Glaciimonas sp. PCH181: one gene and its partner. The protein of the gene in region 1 interacts with the protein of each later gene in a pairwise test. Links are inferred from orthologs where the notes say so. Each region holds a gene or a part of one and is shown in the gene's direction. Other genes may lie near its edges. The genes, in order: leuS and ligA.

What was found.
Region 2: the proteins of leuS (region 1) and ligA interact in binary tests that used the Escherichia coli proteins (3 or more experiments, as listed by UniProt). The link is inferred for Glaciimonas sp. PCH181 from one-to-one orthologs.

Annotation. Positions count from the first base shown.
Region 1 is NZ_PYFP01000002.1:657,039-669,214, forward strand. The notes cover bases 4,184-7,414. They hold leuS (leucine--tRNA ligase), read left to right. Parts: upstream 4,184-4,568; coding sequence 4,569-7,214; downstream 7,215-7,414. Other genes in these bases: C7W93_RS16155 (biopolymer transporter ExbD), read left to right, coding at 4,184-4,306; lptE (LPS assembly lipoprotein LptE), read left to right, coding at 7,398-7,414. In the rest of the region: heat-inducible transcriptional repressor HrcA, read left to right, coding at 18-1,040; fur (ferric iron uptake transcriptional regulator), read right to left, coding at 1,122-1,541; C7W93_RS16140 (outer membrane protein assembly factor BamE), read left to right, coding at 1,616-2,212; dapB (4-hydroxy-tetrahydrodipicolinate reductase), read left to right, coding at 2,248-3,054; C7W93_RS16150 (MotA/TolQ/ExbB proton channel family protein), read left to right, coding at 3,112-3,804; more of C7W93_RS16155, read left to right, coding at 3,875-4,183; more of lptE, read left to right, coding at 7,415-7,985; holA (DNA polymerase III subunit delta), read left to right, coding at 7,997-9,013; C7W93_RS16175 (glutamate-5-semialdehyde dehydrogenase), read left to right, coding at 9,064-10,335; C7W93_RS16180 (CopD family protein), read left to right, coding at 10,414-10,836; C7W93_RS16185 (2-hydroxychromene-2-carboxylate isomerase), read left to right, coding at 10,867-11,469; C7W93_RS16190 (class I SAM-dependent RNA methyltransferase), read left to right, coding at 11,614-12,176.
Region 2 is NZ_PYFP01000001.1:1,296,943-1,308,452, reverse strand. Bases 782-3,743 are described here. They hold ligA (NAD-dependent DNA ligase LigA), read left to right. Parts: upstream 782-1,202; coding sequence 1,203-3,284; downstream 3,285-3,743. Other genes in these bases: galU (UTP--glucose-1-phosphate uridylyltransferase GalU), read left to right, coding at 3,271-3,743; C7W93_RS05900 (cell division protein ZipA C-terminal FtsZ-binding domain-containing protein), read left to right, coding at 782-1,090. Also shown: more of C7W93_RS05900, read left to right, coding at 1-781; more of galU, read left to right, coding at 3,744-4,146; def (peptide deformylase), read left to right, coding at 4,316-4,852; cphA (cyanophycin synthetase), read right to left, coding at 4,943-7,513; cphA (cyanophycin synthetase), read right to left, coding at 7,710-9,908; C7W93_RS05870 (ABC transporter ATP-binding protein), read left to right, coding at 10,225-11,510. UniProt on the Escherichia coli protein: DNA ligase that catalyzes the formation of phosphodiester linkages between 5'-phosphoryl and 3'-hydroxyl groups in double-stranded DNA using NAD as a coenzyme and as the energy source for the reaction.

The DNA of each region.
Region 1 (12,176 bases):
TCGCTAAAATACTGCCCATGCATCTTGATACCCGCGCTCAAACTCTTCTGAAAGCCCTCGTAGAACGTTACATTCTCGACGGCCAGCCGGTAGGCTCGCGCGCGCTTTCAAAGATTTCGGGATTAGAGTTATCGCCTGCCACGATTCGCAATATCATGGCGGATCTGGAAGAAATGGGCTTTGTCGCCAGTCCGCATACCTCTGCCGGACGGGTACCAACGCCGCGTGGTTATCGGGTGTTTGTCGATACGTTACTGACGGTACAGCCGATTGATGAAAGCGCCCTTGAATCCCGGATGCAATCGCGCCTGCAAACCAACTCGCCGCAAAAGATCATTGCCAACGCTGCGCAAGTGCTATCGTCGTTGTCGCAATTTGCTGGTGTCGTACTAACGCCCCGGCGCGAATCCATCTTCCAGCAAATCGAATTTTTACGGTTATCCGAAAAACGCATCTTGCTGGTCATCGTGGGCCCCAGCGGCGATGTCCAGAACCGGTTGCTGCTAACCGATGTCGATTACACCCCGTCCCAGTTAGTACAAGCCGCAAATTACATCAATCAACATTACGGCGGCCACAGCATAGACGATGTTCGCCATCGTTTACAAAGCGAAGTGCTGCAACTGCGCGACGACATGACGCGCTTGATGCAAGCCGCGGTTGAGGCTGGCAGCGATGCGATGACGGACAACGCAGATGATGTTGTGATTTCAGGTGAACGCAATCTTTTGAGCGTGACCGATTTATCGTCGAGCATGGCTTCGTTGCGTAAGCTATTCGATATGTTTGAGCAAAAAACCAATTTGATGCGCTTGCTAGATATCTCCGGCAAGGCTACAGGTGTGCAAATTTTTATCGGCGGAGAATCCCAACTCGTCCCGATGGAAGAAATGAGCGTCGTTACCGCGCCGTATGAGGTCAACGGTAAGATCGTCGGTACGCTAGGCGTCATCGGACCAACCCGGATGGCCTATCAAAGGGTCATCCCGATTGTAGACATTACGGCAAAATTACTCTCAAACGCATTAAGCCAGAACTAGTCTGGCTTAATGCGTTTGGCTTAATTGCCGGCATCTGACTACCTACGTAGCAAAAATCCCGCGTGAAATCTTTCTTCGCCGTTATTTCTTAACGCATGACCGGCAATGGCCATATAGCGCCAAAGCATGATCGGCAATCTCGAAACCGTGCTCTTTGGCAACTGCTTTTTGACGACTTTCGATTTCTTCGTCGTAAAACTCTTCCACAAGACCGCACACCAGACAGACCAGATGGTCATGATGTGAGCCTTCGTTAAGCTCAAAAACCGCTTTGCCGGTCTCAAAATGATTACGCTGCAATAGGCCAGCTTGCTCAAATTGCGTTAATACGCGATATACAGTTGCCAAACCGACATCAAGATTTTCGGTCAGCAGAATTTTATAAACGTCTTCAGCGCTCAGATGACGTACTTCACTATTTTGGAAGATTTCCAAAATTTTAAGTCGTGGCAAAGTAGCTTTTAGGCCGCTTGCTTTTAGTTCAGATGGATTGTTAGGCATGTTTACGTCGCAAATGGATGATCTGCTTTATCATATAGCGTTTTAGCACAATTGCTCAATCAATTGAGATCCTTATGCGCATGTTGCTCTCTTGTATTAACCGCACCTCTGTCCTGACCATCGCTGCTGTTTCAGTAGCGTTACTCGCTGGCTGCGCTTCCAAAAATCCCCTGATCGACAATCCGACGGCGGCCACCGGCACCAATGCAGGCACCACCAGCGCAACAGCGCCGACTGCCGCGACAGCAGATGCAGGCGTCCAAACCGTCAAGAATCGCCGGTTTTTCGGTATCTTCTCGCCTTATCGCCCAAATATTCAACAGGGCAATTTTGTGTCGAGAGAAATGATCTCGCAGGTAAAAGAAGGCATGACTACCGAGCAGGTATCATTTGCACTTGGCACGCCATTGCTAACAGATATATTTCACGCGAATCGCTGGGATTATGTATTCCGTCTGCTAAAAGGCAACGGCGAAATCACCTCCAGTCGCGTCAGTGTATTCTTTAAAGACAACCTGGTGACCCATGTTGAAGGCGGCGGCGATTTGCCGACCGAGGCAGAATATCTGGCACAAATTTCCGGTGGCGATAAAGAAGCCAAGAAAGCGACCCAAGATAAGGGTATTGCCAAGGATGTGCCTTTGCCTCCTCCTACATCTACAGTCAAATAACACTGCAAATAATAAGTCGGAAGTTTAAATTAACGATGAATCAAATGAAAATTGCCGTTGCTGGCGCATCCGGGCGTATGGGTCACATGCTGATCGAAGCTATTCAGCATGCGGACGATGCGATATTGGCGGGCGCGCTGGATGTACCGACATCGCCCGGATTGGGAACCGACGCTGCTGCTTTTCTAGGCGCACCCGCTGGCGTGATAATTGAATCCGATCTGGCGACCAGCCTGGCGAATGCCGATTATCTGATCGACTTTACGCGCCCTGAAGGCACGCTGAAGCATCTGGCGTATTGCGCTGAGCATGGCATCAAGATGATTATCGGCACGACCGGCTTTGACGAAGCAGGTAAAGCAGCCATTTCCGCTGCTGCTGAAAAAACCGCCATCATGTTCGCGCCGAATATGAGTGTCGGCGTCAATGTCACCATGAAATTGCTGGAATTGGCCGCGAAGAGCTTCTCGCACGGCTATGACATTGAAATCATCGAAGCCCATCACCGTCATAAGGTTGATGCGCCATCGGGCACGGCCTTAAAAATGGGCGAAGTCATCGCCGCTGCGCTAGGCCGCAAACTCGATGATGTTGCGGTCTATTCCCGCGAAGGCGTCACTGGTGAACGCGATCCTTCTTCTATCGGTTTCGCTACCATCCGTGGCGGTGATATCGTCGGCGATCACACAGTCATGTTTGCGGGCGATGGCGAACGGGTAGAAATTACACACAAATCCTCCAGCCGGGTTACTTATGCGCATGGCAGTCTGCGTGCTGCACGTTTCCTGATTGACAAGACAACCGGATTGTATGACATGCAGGATGTGCTCGGTCTGCGTTAATTTTATGTCTTTTCCGCTATCTTTCTTGTCATTTATGCCAACCTCTGGATCACCATCATGAATGATAATCTTGGTTTCGCGCATTATTGGGCACAGGGCGATGCAGTCTCGCATGCCGTGGCATATTTGCTACTACTGATGTCTGTCGTCAGCTGGTTTTATATCCTGTCTAAAACCTTAAGTTCGTGGCGCATTCGCCGCAGCGCCTCGGCGCTGGATGGCTTTTGGCAAGCGTCCACAATGCGCGATGCAATTGCCCTCATCAAACCCGTCGATACTGAAAACGTCTATGCGCCATTAGCCGAGCAAGCAGCCGATGCTGCTGCGATCAGAACCCCGGCGGCTGGCAATTCCGCCGCATCCCTGAATGCGGCGACTGACCTTGGCGAATTGATCACACGCACTTTACGCCGCGAAATCAACCGTGTTTCTTCACGACTGGAAAGCGGCTTAACCTTGCTGGCATCGGTCGGTTCAACAGCACCGTTTGTCGGCTTGTTTGGCACTGTCTGGGGTATTTACCATGCATTGATGGCGGTTTCTGCATCTGGCACAGTGCAAATCGATAAGGTCGCGGGCCCGGTAGGCGAAGCGCTGATCATGACTGCGCTCGGTTTAGTGGTCGCTATCCCTGCTGTGCTGGCATACAACGCATTCACCCGCGTGAATCGGATTACACTGGCGGAATTAGATGCATTTGCCCATGATCTGCATGCTTATCTGACAACAGGTAGCCGAGTCGGTAAATAAATTACCAGCATACGGATACGACTACAAAATACAGCGCTATTAATCGACAGCAACTCATCCAGGATTAAGAATGGCATTCGGCGGATTTAACGACAATCAGCAAGCTGCACCAATGGCGGATATCAATATCACGCCGATGGTAGACGTGATGTTGGTGCTGCTGGTGATATTTATCATCACGGCGCCGTTGTTTACGCACGCGGTGAAAGTCGACCTGCCAACCGCACAATCCGCCCCTGCCCCTGAAAAGCCAGAGACAATTGCGCTGTCGATTGATCGTGCCGGAAAAATGTTCTGGAACGACGCCCCTATTGCCGAAAATGAGCTAGCCCCGCGACTTATTGCCGCTGCTCAAAAGCAACCGCAACCAGAATTACAATTGCGCGCCGATAAAGACACCCGTTATCAAGTTCTGGCTGAAGTCATGTCTTTGGCGCAAAATAATGGGTTGACCAAGATTGGTTTTGTTACCGATCCTAAAAATACCCAGGCAAACAAGTAAATTCACCAAGGTCTACCCGCTAGACAATCGCTGCTCTACTCCTCCAGAATTCCTCTATCCATGGCGTTATCAGGCTTGAATCAGCCAAAATCTGCCTAGTCGACACTCAATGATGAGCGGCATATAGATCCCGTTTGTATCGCATTGGATAGCATCTCCGTAAGTCCCCTGTCGTACACCAGCACATGAACCAGTATAATCATTGGTTCCGGGTGAATTCACCCCATGCTCTCACATTCACTTTTTTAGCCCCATCCACGCCATGCAAGAAAAATACAGCTCGACCGACGTCGAAAAATCGACGCAAGACCATTGGCGCGCTATAGATGCCTACAAAGTCGTCGAACACGCGAAAGACCAGAACGGTCAGGACAAGAAGAAGTTTTACGCCTGTTCAATGCTGCCTTATCCATCCGGCAAATTGCATATGGGCCATGTGCGCAATTACACGATCAACGACGTCATGTATCGCTATATGCGGATGAACAATTACAACGTCTTGATGCCAATGGGATGGGATGCTTTCGGCATGCCGGCGGAAAATGCGGCAATGGCGAACAACGTGCCTCCGGCGCAATGGACGTACAGCAATATCGAACACATGAAAGCCCAGATGCAATCGATGGGACTTGCCATCGATTGGTCACGTGAAATGACGGCCTGTAAGCCAGAGTATTACAAATGGAACCAGTGGATGTTCCTGAAGATGCTTGAAAAAGGCGTCATCTATAAAAAAACCGGCACCGTCAATTGGGACCCGATAGACCAAACCGTATTGGCTAATGAGCAAGTCATCGACGGTCGCGGCTGGCGATCCGGCGCGCTAATTGAAAAGCGTGAAATCCCGATGTATTACGCCAAGATCACCGATTACGCTGAAGAATTACTCGATCACGTCGAAACCAAATTACCGGGCTGGCCAGAGCGTGTACGTCTGATGCAAGCCAACTGGATAGGCAAATCGACAGGCGTACGCTTTGCCTTCCCACATAAAATCACCGAAAACGGCGAACTGATTCAAGATGGCAAGCTATGGGTATTCACCACCCGTGTCGATACCATCAAGGGCGTGACCTTTTGCGTCGTTGCGCCAGAACATGCGCTGGCAACCTTCGCCGCCAAAACCAATCCAGAACTGACCGAATTCATCGCCGAATGCAAAAAAGGCGGCGTTGCTGAGGCCGATATGGCGGTCATGGAAAAGAAAGGTATGCCAACCGGCCTCTACGTTTCTCATCCTTTAACAGGTCAACTGGTCGAAGTATGGGTCGGCAATTACGTGCTGATTACCTACGGCGACGGCGCGGTGATGGGCGTACCGGCGCATGACGAGCGCGACTTTGCCTTCGCTCAAAAATACGTTCTGCCGATTCGCCCGGTCATTGCCGTCGCAGACAAAGTGTATTCCACCGAAACTTGGCATGATTGGTATGCCGACAAAGAAAACGGCCGCTGCGTAGACTCTGGCAAATACGATGGCATGGGCTATCAAGAAGCGGTTGACGCCATCGCTGCCGACCTCGCGGCCCATGGTTTAGGCGAAAAGAAAATCACCTACCGCCTGCGCGACTGGGGCATTTCACGCCAACGTTATTGGGGCACGCCGATCCCGATCATCCATTGTGATGACTGCGGTGATGTGCCTGTGCCAGAAAAAGATTTACCGGTCTTGCTGCCGGAAGATTGCGTGCCTGACGGCAGCGGCAATCCGCTAAACAAGCATGAAAAGTTTCTGCACGTCGACTGCCCTACCTGCGGCAAACCGGCGCGACGCGAAACCGACACCATGGATACTTTTGTCGATTCATCCTGGTATTACATGAAATACACCTCGCCCGGCTCAACCGATGCGATGGTCGACTCTCGCAACGATTACTGGATGCCGATGGATCAATACATCGGCGGCATCGAGCACGCTGTATTACATCTGCTATACGCGCGCTTCTGGACCAAAGTCATGCGCGACTTTGGACTAGTCAAGTTTGACGAGCCGTTTACCAACTTGCTCACGCAGGGCATGGTGCTGAACGAAACCTACTATCGCGAAGAAACCAACGGCAAAAAAATCTGGTTCAATCCAGAAGACGTTGCCCTGACTTTTGACGATAAGGGTCGACCACTGTCGGCGATCCTGAAAACGGACGGTCAGCCGGTTGCCATCGGCGGCACCGAAAAGATGTCTAAATCGAAGAACAACGGCATCGATCCGCAAGCACAGATTGACCAATATGGTGCCGACACGGCCCGCCTGTTCACTATGTTTGCGTCACCGCCAGAGCAAACATTAGAATGGTCAAACGCCGGTGTCGAAGGTGCGAACCGTTTCTTGCGCCGAGTCTGGAGTTTCAGTTTTGCCCAGGCAGCAAATATCCGCCCAGGCACCAGCACGCAATTTACCGATCTGCCAGATGCACTCAAAACCTTGCGCCGCGAAGTGCACAAAATTTTGCAGCAAGCAGACCACGACCTGAAACGTATTCAATACAACACGGTCGTATCGGCATGCATGAAAATGCTGAACACGCTAGAAGCCGCCAAGCTCGAAGCCTCGGCAACCAGCAATGCAGTACTGACAGAATGTCTGTCGATTTTCTTACGCGTACTCAATCCCATCGCGCCGCATATTACGCATACGCTTTGGCAAGAGCTCGGTTTCAGCAAAGTACACGGCGATATTCTAGACGCTAGTTGGCCACAGGTCGACCTCACGGCGCTGGAGCAAAGCGAAATTGAGATGATGATTCAGGTCAATGGCAAACTTCGCGGCAGCATTATCGTTGCCAAGGATGCCGACAAAGCAACCGTCGAAGCACTGGCACTTGCCCATGAAAATGTGCAAAAGTACCTTGAAGGTGCACCTAAGAAAGTCATTGTTGTGCCGGGAAAACTGATCAATATCGTGGCTTAAAAAGCGGCCATCGGTACTAAGTAAGACAATGAAGTAATCCGGCGAAGTAAGCGGTTGATATTCGGCCGCAGCCAGCAACAGCTTGGCCTTTAAGTTTGATCTTGTGGCCGGGTACACTCAAGTAGTAATGAGTTAGCCCGGTCATTGCATGTCGTTCCGCATCTTGAAACAAGGACTATCTGTATGACGCGCATTTCCCTGAGCCGCCTTCCTTTTTTTCGCTGGTCGATGATTATCGCCGTCAGCGCACTGCTCGCCGCCTGTGGCTTTCATTTGCGCGGTTCGGCCAATTTACCGTTTAAATCTATCTATCTCGGCTCGGCTACCGGCACGCCATTGGGTATCGAATTGAAACGTAATATTGTCGCTAGTGGCACCACCACAGTGTCAGAGAAGGAAGCTGGCGCAGAAGCGATTATGGAAGTCCTCGCGCAGAGTCAGGAAAAAGTCATTTTGACTCTGAACAGTCAGGGCCGTGCACGTGAATACATGCTGTATTACAAATTTTCATTCCGCCTGAAAGATGCGCAGCAGAAAGAATTGATGACGCCGACCCAAATCACACTGAAGCGCGATATCAGCTATAACGAATCGCAAGAATTATCAAAAGTTGCCGAGGAAGCGCTGTTGTATCGCGACATGCAAACCGATCTGGTACAGCAAATTCTGCGTCGTCTGGCCGCGCTCAAACCTGCTAATGCCGGAATCACTGATGCGGTAACGCCGACGCCGCCAGCGTCGTCAGTCCCATCGGTCACTCCAGCGCAATAAAGAGGCTAGGCATGCAACTGCGGATTGACGCCCTTGAAGGCCACTTGGCAAAAGCCGTGGCCCCGCTGTACGTCATCACCAGCGATGAGCATCTGCTGGCGCTCGAAGCTGCGGATAAAATCCGCAAAAGCGCGCGCGCACATGGCTGCTCGGAACGCGATGTTCTGATCGTTGATCGTAGTTTTAAATGGGGCGAGTTACAGGCTGCGAATCAGTCGCAATCGTTGTTCGGGGATAAAAAACTGATCGAGTTGCGTATCCCGACCGGCAAACCCGGCAAAGATGGCGGCCAGGCATTGCAGCAATATGCCGCCACGTTAAATCCGGATAACGTCACTATTATTACGTTGCCGAAGTTGGATTGGGCAACACAAAAAGCGGCGTGGGTAGCCTCCTTACAGCAGACCAGCGTCTATCTCGACATTCAGCAAGTAGAACGGTCACAGTTACCGAACTGGATCGGCGTGCGTTTGGCTGGGCAGCAGCAAAGTACCGACCGACAGTCGCTGGATTTTATTGCCGATCGGGTTGAGGGAAATTTGCTGGCAGCGCATCAGGAAATCCAGAAACTGGCGTTGCTACATCCAGCGGGCAAACTAAATTTCGAGCAGATCCACGACGCAGTGCTAAACGTAGCGCGCTATGATGTTTTTAAATTGAACGAGGCGATGCTGGCCGGGGATATCGGGCGTCTGGTACGGATGATCGATGGACTAAAAGGCGAAGGCGAAGCGCTGCCGCTGGTACTCTGGGCAATCTCAGAAGAATGTCGCACGTTATTAAAATTGAAATCAGGCATGACGCAAGGCCGCCCGCTGAATGCGTTGATGAAGGAATACCGCATTTGGGGGCCGCGTGAACGCTTGATGGAACCGGCGTTGCGGCGCTTATCGCTGGCGACCATCGAAGCAGCGCTGCAACAGGCCGCTCAGATCGACAAAATGGTCAAAGGCTTGCGCGCCAAAACATTTGCTGGCGACGCCTGGGATGCTTTGCTGCAATTAGGATTAAAGGTCGCTCGCTCTTAAATGCCTCTGCGCCGTCACCACTTTCCAACGGATTAGACAGACTAGAAACTATGGATATCCAACACTACATCGCTGAAGTCGGTCAACGTGCCCGCGTAGCATCGCGCTTGATGGCACGCGCGGATACCGCCGCCAAGAATCGTGCGTTGACCTTGATCGCAGAAGCAATCCGCCGCGACGCCGATATCTTGCGCACCGCCAATCAAAAAGATCTGGAAGCCGCGCGCGCCAGTGGATTAGAAGAAGCGATGCTGGATCGCCTGACCTTATCCGACAAAGCCATCGCGACCATGATCGAAGGCTTGCAGCAAATCGTAGCCCTACCCGATCCGATTGGCGAGATTTCCAACATGAAATATCGTCCTACCGGGATTCAGGTAGGTCAAATGCGCGTCCCGCTTGGCGTCATCGGTATCATTTATGAAGCACGGCCTAACGTGACTATCGATGCTGCTGGTTTATGTATCAAAAGTGGCAACGCAACGATTTTACGCGGCGGCTCAGAGGCAATTCACTGCAATCAGGCATTAGCGAAACTGGTCAAAGAAGGATTAAAGGGCGCAGGTTTGCCAGGCGATGCAGTGCAAGTTATCGAAACGACCGATCGCGCAGCAGTGGGTGCATTGATCAGCATGCCTGAATATATTGATGTCATCATCCCGCGCGGCGGCAAAGGTCTGATCGCCCGTTTGATCAAAGAATCAAAAGTCCCGATGATCAAACATCTGGATGGTATTTGTCATGTCTACATCGATGATGCGGCAGATCCCGAAAAAGCCCTGAAGATCGCCTTCAACGCCAAATGTCATCGCTACGGCACCTGCAATACGATGGAAACCTTGCTAGTAGCGCGTTCCATCGCGCCACATGTGCTGCCAGAACTGGCGCATTTGTATCGGACTAAAGATGTAGAACTACGTGCGGATGCCGAAGCCAGCAAGATATTGCGCTTCTGCGACTATCCGCATCTGACCGATGCGACCGAAGAAGACTGGAGCACTGAATATCTGGCGCCGATTCTTGCGATCAAAATCGTCGAAGACATGGACGAGGCGATCACCCATATCAATCACTATTCTTCTCACCACACTGACAGTATCGTCACCGAAAACTATTCGCATTCGATGCGGTTTTTGCGTGAGGTTGACTCGGCCTCCGTCATCGTCAACGCATCAACCCGCTTTGCGGACGGTTTTGAGTTTGGCTTAGGCGCTGAAATCGGTATTTCAAACGATAAATTGCATGCGCGCGGTCCGGTCGGGCTAGATGGGCTGACATCGCTGAAATACGTCGTGTTTGGTCATGGCGAAGTACGTACATAACAAACCAAAGAATTGATAACCTGAGCAACCAACCCGCTAGATAACCCCACTCCCGGACTCACCAATAAGGATACCTTCATGCTTTGGATTAAAGCGCTACACATCGTCTTCATGGTTTCATGGTTTGCTGGCTTGTTTTATCTGCCCCGTATCTTGGTCAATCTGGCGCAAGAGACCGAACCAATGGCGACGCAACGGTTATTGTTGATGGCGCGCAGACTGTACCGTTTCATGTTGCCATTGGCGATAGGCACGGTGATCTTTGGTGCTTGGTTGTGGATGGGTTACGGCATCGGCAGAGGCCCGGGTAACGGCTGGATGCATGCTAAATTATTCCTGGTTATTTTAGTCCTCGGTTATCACCATGCGTCCGGCAGCATGCTAAAGAAATTTGAACTGGGAACGAATAAACGCAGCCATGTCTGGCTGCGCTGGTTCAATGAAGTCCCGGTTATTTTGTTGTTGGCTATCGTTATTCTCGTCGTCGTCAAGCCATTCTAATTCTGGTCCCTTACCTGCCAAGGATGCAACATGAGTAAAATCTGTGAGTATTATTTCGCGCCCCATTCGCCATTTGCCTATCTCGGGCATGCACGATTGACGGCGTTGGCCAAACAATATGGCGTTCAGATTGTGTTGAAACCGTTCGATTTGTCGAAAATTTTCCCGATCTCCGGCGGCCTGCCGCTGGCTAAGCGGTCACCTCAGCGACAAGCCTACCGCCTGCAAGAATTGCAACGTTGGAGCGCGTATTTAGAGCAGCCGCTGAACTTGCAACCGACCTACTTCCCGGTTCATAGCGATGATGCGGCCAAGTTAATCATCGCAACCCAGCTCGCCCACGGCACGCAGGCCGCGCTAGATTTGACCGCAGCCATCATGCGCGGCGTATGGGCAGAAGAGAAGAACATCGCTGATACCGATACGTTAATCGCGATGGCAACGGCGCTCGGCTATGACGGCAAAACACTATTGAAATCGGCCGAAACCGTCAGCGTAGAGGCTGAATTTGTGCGGTTCACGGATGAGGCCATTGCAGCGAACGTGTTTGGCGCGCCTTGGTACATCGTTGATGGCGAAGGATATTGGGGCCAGGACCGGCTCGATTTTGTCGAACGCGCATTTGCAAAATAAAATCGTCGGTCGCTCTTTTACAAGGCGGCCATCGTTAAAGTAGTAAAGTAACCCTGCAACACGACGGCTATTTACCATCGCGTAAATAGCCATTTCACCACACCATCGACTGTAGATGGTGTTAACGGATAAAGAGAACCCCTCATGGCACAAGCATTAACCGCACAATCACCGACCTCAAAGCACTCTTATTTCTGTCCATGTCCACGTGGACTTGAAGCTGCGCTTGCAGAAGAAATAAACGAAATTGCGCAATTAGCTGCACCGACAGTCACGCTGCGCGTCCACAATCAAGTACCTGGCGGCGTACATTGCTCTGGCTTACTCAGCGATGCATGGCGCATCAATCTGCATTCACGGATTGCCAGTCGGGTGTTAATGCGTCTGGCGCATGGCTCTTATAAGACCGAAAACGATATTTACGATACCGCCCTGGAACAAGAATGGGAAAACTGGTTTAGCGTTAGCCACACTATCCGGGTCGATATCACCGCCATCAAATCCCCGTTGCGTAGCCTGGAATTCACTACGCTGAAGATCAAAGATGCGATTTGCGACCGTTTCCGTGACATCTGCGACGAACGGCCATCGGTCGATACGCATACGCCGGACATGCGTGTAGTTGGTTTTCTGGATGCACATAATTTCACGCTTTATCTGGACACCTCCGGCGAAGCGCTTTTCAAACGCGGCTGGCGCGCTGAGAC
Region 2 (11,510 bases), on another replicon or contig:
AAAGAGCGTTGAACGGGCTTTTTCGACATCGCACGATGACGTTTTGATGGCTCCGCCGTCAGAATCTTCTGAACGCGCAGACCGCGCTGAACGTCCTGAGCGGCATGAGCCTGTGTTGTTTGAGCCGGAAAGCGTCTCGGACTCAGTTGCCACTGAGGATATGCCGCTGGACAACGTTGATCTGACTGCCGAACAATTGGCAACCGAGCCGCAAGGCCAGACGGTCGTACCGTCGACCGCAGCGGAGACCGCTGCACAGGCAGCTGCGGCACCGGTGGTGAGTATCCCGCCACAAATCGAATTACCCGTAGATGGCTTGATAGATTGCGTGATTCCTTTAACGCTGGAAGCAGCGGTGCGCGGCGATAAAGTGCTGCCGGTTTTACAAAATTTACGTTACGTCGGTAACAAGCCGGTGAATTTTATTGGTGAAGATAGCCACGGTGAATGGGAGCCGATTGCCCATGGCGGTATTTATAAATCGCTGATGGCTGGCGTTCAGATGGCGAATCGCAGCAATCCTCTGAATGAGATTGAATATTCTGAGTTGGTGATTAGCCTGCGTCAGATTTGCGATGATCTGGGCGCGGAACCGGATATCCCGGATATGACTGAAGTTATGCAAGGTGCGCGTGCTCTGCACCAGTTTGTGATCGAACATGATGCACAACTAGGTGTGAATATTCAGTCGAAAGGCGCACCTTGGGCAATCAATACACTGATGTCGGCATTGGCGCGGCAGGGTTTCGATGCCCGTCCTGAAGGGCGTTTGATTATGTCAGATGGCGATGGCGGCGTGCTGTTTTCTCTGTCGACTAACGCTGGCGCGACTAGCGAAACCACTGGGCGTTTGACGCTATTGCTGGATGTTCCGCGTGTTTCGCAAGCGCGTGATGGCTACGGTGCGATGGTTGCCTGCGCGCGCGCGCTGGCGTCACGACTGGGTGGTGTAGTGGTCGATGACAGTAATCAGCCGCTGGCGGATGCACAACTGGCAGAGATAGCAGGTCAGGTTGATGCGTTCTATCTGGATATGGATGGCGCCGAAATTTCTGCCGGCTCAACGCGTGCTTTGCGATTGTTCAGTTGAGTTGAGTTGACTGTTTCATAAAAGTAGTTCAAGTCAATTAACACACGTTAAGTCCGTTATTAAGTCTGCTAATAAGCGCGTCTCTGCGCTTCTTCACTAAATTACACAAGTTATGCAACCAAGTTTATTCGATGGTGGCGGCAGCGGGAATGCTCCCGATGCCGCCGATTGGCGTGTGCGCGCAGCGTGGCTGATTGCGGAATTAAATCGCCACAATTATGCGTATTACGCGCTCGATAATCCGTCCATTCCGGATGCGGACTATGATCGCCTGTTTGGCGAACTCCAGACGCTGGAGCAATTGCATCCAGAATTAAATACGCCGGATTCGCCTACCCAGCGCGTTGGTACTGCGCCGCTGCCCCAATTTGACCAGATCACGCACTCAATCCCGATGTTGTCGCTAGGTAATGGCTTTGGCGATGCCGACATTGTTGAATTTGACCGGCGCGTCAGAGATGGGCTTGATACCCATACGGAAACCGAGATCGACTACGCGGTTGAACTGAAGTTTGACGGACTGGCGATCAATTTGCGTTATGAGGATGGCGTCCTGGTGCAGGCTGCCACCCGTGGCGATGGCAGTACCGGGGAAAACGTTACTAGCAACATTCGGACGATACGGGCGATTCCGCTACGCTTGCATAGCGATAACCCCCCTAAAGTCTTGGATGTTCGCGGCGAAGTATTGATGTTCAAAGCCGATTTTGCGCGCCTCAATGAACGTCAACGCAGTGCTGAACTGAAAGAGTTCGCCAATCCCCGCAACGCTGCCGCCGGTAGTTTACGCCAGCTTGATTCACGGATTACCGCACAACGCACGTTGCGGTTTTTTGCTTATGGCATCGGCATCCTTGATGGCGCAGAAATGCCGCCGTCGCATTCTGCATTGCTTGACTGGTACAAGACGCTTGGCCTGCCTGTCTGCAAAGAGCGGGCGGTAGTCAAAGGCGCGCAAGGTATGTTGGGGTTTTTCGGAGAAGTTGGCACAAAGCGCGGCAAGTTGCCGTATGAAATCGATGGCGTAGTCTATAAAGTCAATCGTTTGCAGCAGCAACAAATGCTGGGATTTGTATCGCGTGCGCCGCGCTTTGCGTTGGCACATAAATTCCCCGCCGAAGAGGCGACGACGCAGGTGCTTGATATTGAGGTGCAAGTTGGCCGCACTGGGGCGATAACCCCGGTCGCAAGGCTGGCACCGGTATTTGTTGGCGGCGCGACGGTAACTAACGCGACGTTGCACAATGAGGATGAAGTTCGGCGCAAGGATATTCAGATCGGCGATACCGTCATAGTGCGCCGTGCCGGTGATGTTATTCCTGAGGTGGTGTCGTACGTAGCCGAACGTCGTTCCGCGACAGCGCAACCGTTCGTGATGCCGACTCTGTGCCCTATTTGCGGCTCGGAGATTGTCCGGCTGGAAGACGAAGCGATAGCGCGTTGCTCCGGCGGTTGGGTTAAATGCCCGGCGCAACGGAAGGGCGGTTTGCAACATTTTGCCTCGCGTCGCGCCATGGATGTCGAGGGTCTGGGCGATCAATTAATTGACCAGTTGGTTGATCGCGGGATCATTACTACTGCGGCCGATTTATATAAACTTGGTATTGTGAAACTGGCTGCGCTTGACCGAATGGCGGATAAATCGGCACAAAACGTTGTTGCCGCGCTGGAAAAGTCTAAATCGACAACGTTAGGCCGGTTCATTTATGCGTTGGGTATTCGCCATGTTGGAGAGGCTACCGCCAAGGAGTTGGCAAGTCATTTCGGCGATATCGATGCGGTAATACAAGCTTCTGAAGAGCAATTATTAGAGGTCGCCGACATTGGTCCCGTAGTGGCGAAGTCGATTTTGGCGTTCTTCAGTGATCAGTTAAATGTCGAACTGGTTGAACAGTTGCGCGCCGCCGGCGTATATTGGGCTGCGAACTTGCCAGCGGAAACCAAGTCCAAGTTCTTGTCAGGTAAAACATTTGTCCTGACAGGAACTCTGCCTACGCTCAGCCGAGATGAAGCTGCAGCACTAATTGAGGCTGCCGGTGGTAAGGTAGCTGGTTCAGTATCGAAGAAAACAAGTTACGTTGTCGCTGGTGCCGAGGCAGGTAGTAAATTGACCAAAGCGGAAGAATTAAATGTCAGTATTCTTGATGAAGACGGACTCCGAACTCTTTTAGAAAGCGATCATGACAAAAATTAGAAAAGCAGTATTTCCAGTAGCTGGCTTGGGTAGCCGATTTTTGCCAGCAACGAAAGCCCAACCAAAAGAAATGCTTCCGATTGTCGATAAACCGTTGATTCAATACGCGGTCGAAGAAGCGGTTGCCGCCGGTATTACCGATATGGTGTTTATCACCGGCCGGAATAAACGGGCAATTGAAGATCATTTTGATACTGTTTTTGAACTTGAAAGTGAGCTTGAAGCGGCCGGTAAGATCAGGTTGCTGGATCTGGTTCGGAATGTTATCCCCAGTTACGTTAATTGTATTTTTATTCGTCAATCCGCCCCATTAGGCCTTGGTCATGCAGTGCTGTGCGCGCGTCCCGTCGTTGGTAATGAGCCGTTTGCTGTCTTGCTGGCAGATGATTTTATGGATGTCGAAGAGGGCCAAAAAGCAGTATTGGCGCAAATGACGGATGTATTTGAGCAAGAAGGCAGTAGCGTTTTGGCGGTGCAGGATGTGCCCCGTGCTGAGACCAAACAATACGGTATCGTCAGCATTGATGCTTACAAGGCCAATTTGGAGCGCGTAAATAGCATCGTTGAAAAGCCGCTCCCAGAAAATGCTCCTTCTACGTTGGCAGTCGTTGGTCGTTACGTATTGACTAACGGTATATTTGATTGCCTAGAAGGAATAGGCAAGGGCGCAGGCGGCGAAATTCAACTCACCGATGGCATCGCTGCGCTGATGGAAAAAGAAAAGGTTCTGGCGTATCGCTATGAGGGTCAGCGCTACGATTGCGGTTCCAAACTCGGCTATTTGAAAGCAACCTTGGCGATGGGCCTAAAGCATCCGGAAACCGGCCCTGAATTTACCAAATATCTGCAACAATTCCAATAATACTTTTTTAAACCGTAGCAACGGCGTTATAACTTCTGGCTGTCTTGGCGATCTTTTACGTAACTTCGAAGTAATTTTTACGTTTGCACTGCCTTCATCGGCAGGGTTGCCAAGTGCGGTGCCGAACCGTTTTGCGTAAGTTCTAATACTAAATGTGACGATTGATTCTATGAGTGTGCGTGAAATTCTAAAAATGGGTGATCCACGTCTGTTGTTGAAGGCAGAGCCAGTCACCGATTTCGATACCCCGGAACTGGCAGCATTGATCGCTGACATGTTTGATACGATGCATGCCGCAAATGGTGCGGGTTTGGCGGCACCGCAGATCGGCGTTAATTTGCGGGTGGTAATTTTTGGTTTTAAAAATAACCTGCGTTATCCTGATGCAGAACCGGTACCTGAAACTGTCTTGATCAATCCTGTTTTGACGCCACTTTCGGATATCACGGAAGACGGCTGGGAAGGCTGTTTGTCAGTGCCCGGGATGCGAGGCGTGGTGCCGCGCTGGGAGAAATTACATTACGAAGGCGTCGATCAGCATGGCGTAGCGATTAGCCGCGCAGTTGATGAGTTCCATGCGCGCGTGGTGCAGCACGAATGCGATCATTTGGATGGGATTTTATATCCAATGCGGATCAAGGATTTTTCACGATTTGGATTTACTTCGGTATTGTTTCCGGAGTTGGATCCTAACGACGACGATTAATAAATCGTCAGGCCAAATAAAAAGCGGGATAGCCATACAAGGCTGTCCCGCTTTTTTATCTTCTGGCTTATAAGCAGCAAAGTGGCGTATTTAGCCTTCGGCAATTCGTTTAGCAATATGTTCCAACGCTTCCTCAACCTGATCGACTAAAATCAGGCATAAATCGCCTTCTTTTAAGGTCGATAAAGCAGTATCGATTGCAACGAATTCGCCATCAATTTCTTGACTGGCTTTGGTGCGGCGCGCATTTTTTAAACCGTCCCGCAGCAGCGCCAAGACCTCGCCATCTGCACGACCGCGCTGGCATTGATCCTGATACAGAATAACTTCATCGAAGGCATCACCCAGCAGTTGGGTTTGCTGGCGGATGTCTTCATCGCGGCGATCCCCTGCGCCACTAATGACGACTGAGCGTCGTTTGGCGGGCATGTTTTCAACCGCTTGTACCAGCGCAACGATGGCATCAGGATTGTGGCCGTAGTCAGCGATCAATGTGGCACCACGATAATCGAATACGTTAAATCGGCCGGGCACAGTGGCGGGATCATTTATGAATGAGTGCAGGCCATTGCGGATAATTTTCCAATCCAGTTCCAACGCCCAGGCAGCTGCGGTAGCGGCCATTACGTTTTCAACCTGGAAGCAGATCGTGCCGTTCCGTGTCAATGGGATTTCTGCTAACGGTAAACGTACTTCTTGCGCTCCTTGCGCTGCGACGATATCCCCGCCGTCCAGATAGACAACGCGATGACCTTGCGCGCGATGCGTGGTCATGACTGGATTACTGTTGTCGTAGGCGAAGAACGTGACTGAGCCCGGGCAGACTTGCGCCATGCTGGTGACCATAGGATCACCAGCGTTGAGAACGGCAACACCGTTGGGAGCGACGTTTTCGACGATCACGCGTTTGACTACTGCCAGGTCTTCGACTGTGCTGATAAAGCTCAGGCCAAGGTGATCGCCCATGCCGATATTGGTAATGACGGCGACGTTACAACGATCAAAGCCGAGTCCTTCACGCAATACGCCACCGCGTGCGGTTTCAAATACCGCCGCATCAACATCGGGATGCATCAGAACGTTACGGGCGCTGCGTGGGCCGCTGCAATCGCCGGTGTCGATACGCTGCTTTTCGATATACACACCGTCGGAATTGGTCATGCCGACGCGCAGACCTTTACAGCTAAGAAGATGCGCAATCAAGCGCACGGTGGTGGTTTTTCCGTTGGTTCCGGCGACAGCAACCAATGGGATACGACCATCGTCGTTGCCGCTAAACATAGTTTCGATGATCGCTTTACCGACTGCGCGACCTTTGCCATAAGACGGGCTGATATGCATGCGCAGGCCCGGCGCGGCGTTGACTTCAACGATGCCGCCTTCTTGCTCTTCCAGTGGTTTGTGGACGCTGTTACAGACCACGTCGACACCGCAAATATCCAGACCGACCATTTGAGCAGCGGCGATGGCGCGCGCTGCCATTTGCGGATGCACGTCATCGGTGACATCCGTCGCAGTGCCGCCAGTGCTTAGATTCGCGTTATTTCGCAGGACCACGCGGACGCCTTTTGGCGGGATCGTATCGGCCTGATAACCTTGCTTTGCAAGTGTTGCAATCGCGATGGCGTCGAAGCGAATTTTAGTCAGCGGGGTTGCATGACCATCGCCACGCAAGGGGTCGCTGTTGACGTTATCGACTAAAGCGCGGATGGTATTACGACCATCGCCAATGACCAGTGGCGGGTCGCGTCTGGCTGCTGCCACCAGTTCTTTGCCGACGACCAGCAGACGAAAATCGTGGCCGGGCAGATAGCGCTCAACGATGACGTCTGCACAGATTTCCGCAGCAACATCAAAGGCGCCCATGACTTGCTCACGCGTGCCGATGTTGACTGCAACACCTTTGCCTTGATTGCCGTCGCGCGGTTTGACCACTACTGCACTACCGATTTCCTGCGCGACTGCCCAGGCATCGGGAGCCGTCGTTACGACGCGGCCTGTGGGGACCGGAACGCCGGCTGCCAGTAACAACATCTTGGTGAGGTCTTTGTCTTGCGCAATTGCTTCGGCAATGGCGCTGGTGTGACTAGTTTCTGCGGCTTGAATACGGCGCTGCTGGCTACCCCAGCCGAATTGCACCATGCTGCCCTCGGTCAGACGGCGAAACGGTACGCCACGGGCGACCGCGGCTTCTACGATGGAGCCGGTACTTGGCCCCAATCGAACGTCTTCATCCAGCTCTCGCAAGCGCGATAACGCATCGGCCAGATCGAATGGCTGATCATTAGCTGCCGCATTGCATAATGCTTGCGCCAGCTCGAAGGCTAGTTTGCCGACGGCTTCTTCGCTGTATTCGACAATGACTTGATAGACACCGTTTTCCAGCGCCTGGACAGTACGACTAAAGGTGACTGGGCAGCCAGCTTGCGATTGCAGCGCGAGTGCGGCGCTTTCTAGTGCGTGGGCCATCGAAATATTATCGTCCACACTGGTCGACTCGAGGAAGCCGATATGCGGGAAGCAAGCCCGCAAGCGCGCCTCGAAATCGTGCATGCCGGCAATCGAACGCTCAACTTCTGTGCATGACACGATTGCTTCAATCGCAGTGTGACGGGACCATAAATTTGGGCCGCGTAGGAATCGGATACGTGATACGTCCATCAACAAGTTTTCCTGAATTTTTGGTCTGTTTGACCAATTTTAATGGGGTCTAAATTTTTGTTGCCAGAATATGGCAATTCAAACATGTGGCGTTTTTTGTTACTGCTGCAAGTCGACTTGATGTCGCAACGTCATCGATTTCCTGCATGCCGCTTAATGGGACATGATGGCAATGATGTTGCGACCAAAAGGTCGATTAGGCTAACTTTGTTTTTCTTGTATTCAGCGGCGGTCTTACCAGCTCTAAATTAAAGGTTTCAATACCAGCGCGTATCAAATCGACGCTAATGCCAAGTGCCCATGTTGCAGCAACAGCAGCCAGGACATTTTCTGTGCGCGACGACGGTTGACCATCTGCGGTGAGCGGGATCGTGGCAATTTGCGCCAATTCGATTTCCCGTTTGCCGGTGGCTAAAATAATTTGCCCATGACGAACAAATACAGCGCGCTTGTTTTGCATCAAGTGTTGCGTAATCACGGGTAGCGATTGCTCAGCACAGAAGAAAATAACTTCGCCGTCACATAATTCTGCGAATGCCGACACTAACGGATCGGCTGCATTCAACACTGCTACACCAGTTGGCAATACGATATCGACCTGGGTGCGTAATACCTTAGCTATTTGTTCAGCATCGTCGACATAGTAATCCGGCAGTTTATCCGTTAAGGCGATGTTGGTGACTACGCCAACCTGACAGCGATCATAAGCCAAACCTTCAGACAGGATCGTTTTGGCGCCGTTTTCAAATACCGCTGCTTCGACTGCACGGTTAAGCAATACCCGATGCGCTCCCGTCCAGTCGGCGCAATTATTCTTTTCAACCTGTTGATTATTAAAGTACAGGCCATCGCTGCACGCAAGGCCAGTATGTTTGCCACTCAGATTGAGCAGGCGGGCGATCAGATGCGAGACTACGGTTTTGCCATCTGTGCCGGTGACGCCGACGATGGGAATACGACCGTTTTCTTCACCAGCGAACAGGTGATTAACGATCGCAAGACCCACCGGCTGCGCTTCGCCTTCAGCGGGCTTCAAATGCATCAACAAACCGGGGCCAGCATTGACTTCGACGATGGCACCGCGTTGCTGGTCCAATGGCCGGGAAATGTCTTCTGCCACCAGATCAACACCGGCAATATCCAGACCAACGATGCGGGCGGCCAGTGCCGCCGCTGCGGCAACACTAGGATGCACTTTTGCTGTTACATCGATGCAGACGTTGCCGGTGCGTTGTATTAGTACTGATTTTTCGGCGGTGGGAATGGACGTTGAGGAATAGCCCTGCCGCTCCAATTCCATTTGGATAGTCGGTTCTTGTTCCAGGATGATTGGACTAAGAGGATGTTCTTCTAGCTCACCGCGGCGTGGATCGGAGTTTAATTGGCTGTCGATCAACTCCAAAATGGTCGAGGTGCCATTGCCGATGACCGATAGTGGTTCACCTCTGGCAGCAGCAGCTAACTTGCCGCCCACAATCAGCAAACGATGTTCGTTACCGCGAATGAAGCGTTCGACGATGACACCGCTGCCTTCTTCTAATGCACAAGCGTAGGCAGTCTCGATTTCGGCGCGGGTATTTAAATCGATGAAGACGCCACGGCCATGATTAGCATCAGTTGGTTTGACGACTACGGGCAGTCCGATATCTTCTGCCGCTTCCCATGCATCTTCTGCGCTCTCGACGATACGTCCTTCCGGAGTCGGCACGCCGCAAGACTGCAACAGGCTTTTGGTCAGATCTTTATCGCTTGAAATACTTTCTGCAATGGCGCTGGTTTGGTCTGTCTCGGCAGTCCAGATGCGCCGTTGACGGGCACCGTAGCCTAGTTGGACAAGATTACCTGCCGATAGCCGCAAGGAGGGAATGCGGCGTTGGTCGGCAGCATCGACGATACAGGCTGTGCTCGGACCCAGGCAGAGCGAGTCGACCATTTCTCGCAAGGTGACAACATGGCTCGCGACATCAAATGGCTTGTTTTCAATCGCGGCCATGACCAGATCGCGGGCGGCGTACAAAGCGGCGCGCGTGATTTGCTCGTGGCGGGCTCGCACAACGACTTTATATACACCGCGTTTGGAGGTTTCACGTGCTTTGCCGAAGCCACCGGGCAGACCGGCCAGATTTTGTAATTCCAGCGTGACATGTTCTAAAATATGACCGGGCCAAGTGCCGTCTTTCAGACGTTGCACAAAACCACCGCGCTCGCCATAGCTGCAACGATGTTCAATTAATGACGGCAACCAGGTTGTCAGGCGTTCATTAAAACCGGGAATAACGTTAGAAGGGCAGTCTTCCAGTTCTCCGATATCGATCCAAGCCTCAAGAGCGGATCGATACGTCCAAATATTTGGGCCGCGCAAAGATGTAATTCGGAGAAATTCTATGTTTTTCATGTGTAATTAGTCAGACTATGGGATTGCACGCAGCAAAGAACGCCCAGTTGGATTTAACGCTTTAAGTTACAAATGGTTTACAAAGAATAAAAAATAAATAATTACCATTCATCGCAATCAGCTGCTTAAAACCCCTTAAAATACCGCAGCATACTATCTTCACGAAAATGTTGTTCTAAAGATACGTATTTTCTTGCGTCAGACTCACGTCAAATGTATTTTTGTTGTTAATAAGTGATGCGCAAGCCATTGCAGACGCAACTTATTGCCTTCCGTTCATTCCTTTTATCCCTTTTCAGGGCACCGCGCCGTTCAGATGACAAGAGAATTATTCAGTCTTACTTCCCAATCTAATAACACGATCCAATCTTTGCCGGGCAATTGGCGTGCGGACGTACAGTCGCAATTAGCCTCTGAAGAGAAAGTTGCCGCCTGGCTAGAGGTGGATATTGATGCTGCGCTACATTTTACGCGTGGTTTGGTAGTTGTGACTGATCGACGTATTCTGGCGAAAATGCGCGGTGAATCTGAGTGGTATCAGTGCGATTACTACGACGGGCTTTCATTACGCCATCACGATCACGCCGGTATCGGTAGTCTTGAATTAGTTGATCCCCGGCAACGTCTGGCGAGTTGGCGCTATACCCTGGGCCTAAATGTCATCGCATTGCGCCTGATCAATCACTTCGACCGGCAATTACAGGCGCGTTTATCGGGCCGATCAGTCGAGCGGCTGGACGAGGGAGTCTGCCCACAATGTCAGGCACCTTTGCCGCCGGGCGAAGACGACTGCGCCATCTGCCCTGAAAAAAAGGAAGAGGCGTCTTCGCGTTGGGCATTATTCCGCCTGGTGCGCTTTGCCAAACCGTATAAATGGTCATTGATCGCGGGTTTTTTGCTGACTCTGGCATCCACCGCCGCGACATTAGTGCCGCCTTACTTAACCCTGCCTTTGATGGACAACATCCTGATTCCTTATCAAAACGGGAAGCCGATCGATGTTGGCCTGGTGAAGCTCTACATGGCCGGACTGCTCGGATCGGCGCTGGTGGCATGGACACTCGGCTGGGCACGGACTTATATTCTGGCGATTGTCAGTGAGCGCATCGGTGCGGATTTGCGGACCTCGACTTACGAACATCTATTGCGACTCTCACAAGAATACTTTGGTGGAAAGCGCACCGGCGATTTGATGGCGCGGATTGGTTCGGAGTCGGATCGCATTTGCGTGTTCCTGTCATTGCATTTGCTCGATTTTGCGATCGATGTATTGATGATGCTGATGACTGCAGCGATTTTGATCTCGATTAATCCATGGCTGGCGCTGGTAACGTTGCTGCCATTGCCATTTATTGCGTGGATGATTCATCTGGTGCGCGATCGCTTGCGTCACGGCTTTGAAAAAATTGATCGCATCTGGTCGGAGGTGACTAACGTGCTGGCCGATACGATTCCGGGGATTCGCGTAGTCAAAGCGTTCGCGCAGGAAAAGCGCGAGGCGACGCGTTTTAAAGAAGCCAATCGTCATAATTTGCTGGTCAACGATAGAGTAAATAAAATCTGGTCGTTGTTCACGCCGACGGTTACTTTTTTGACTGAAAT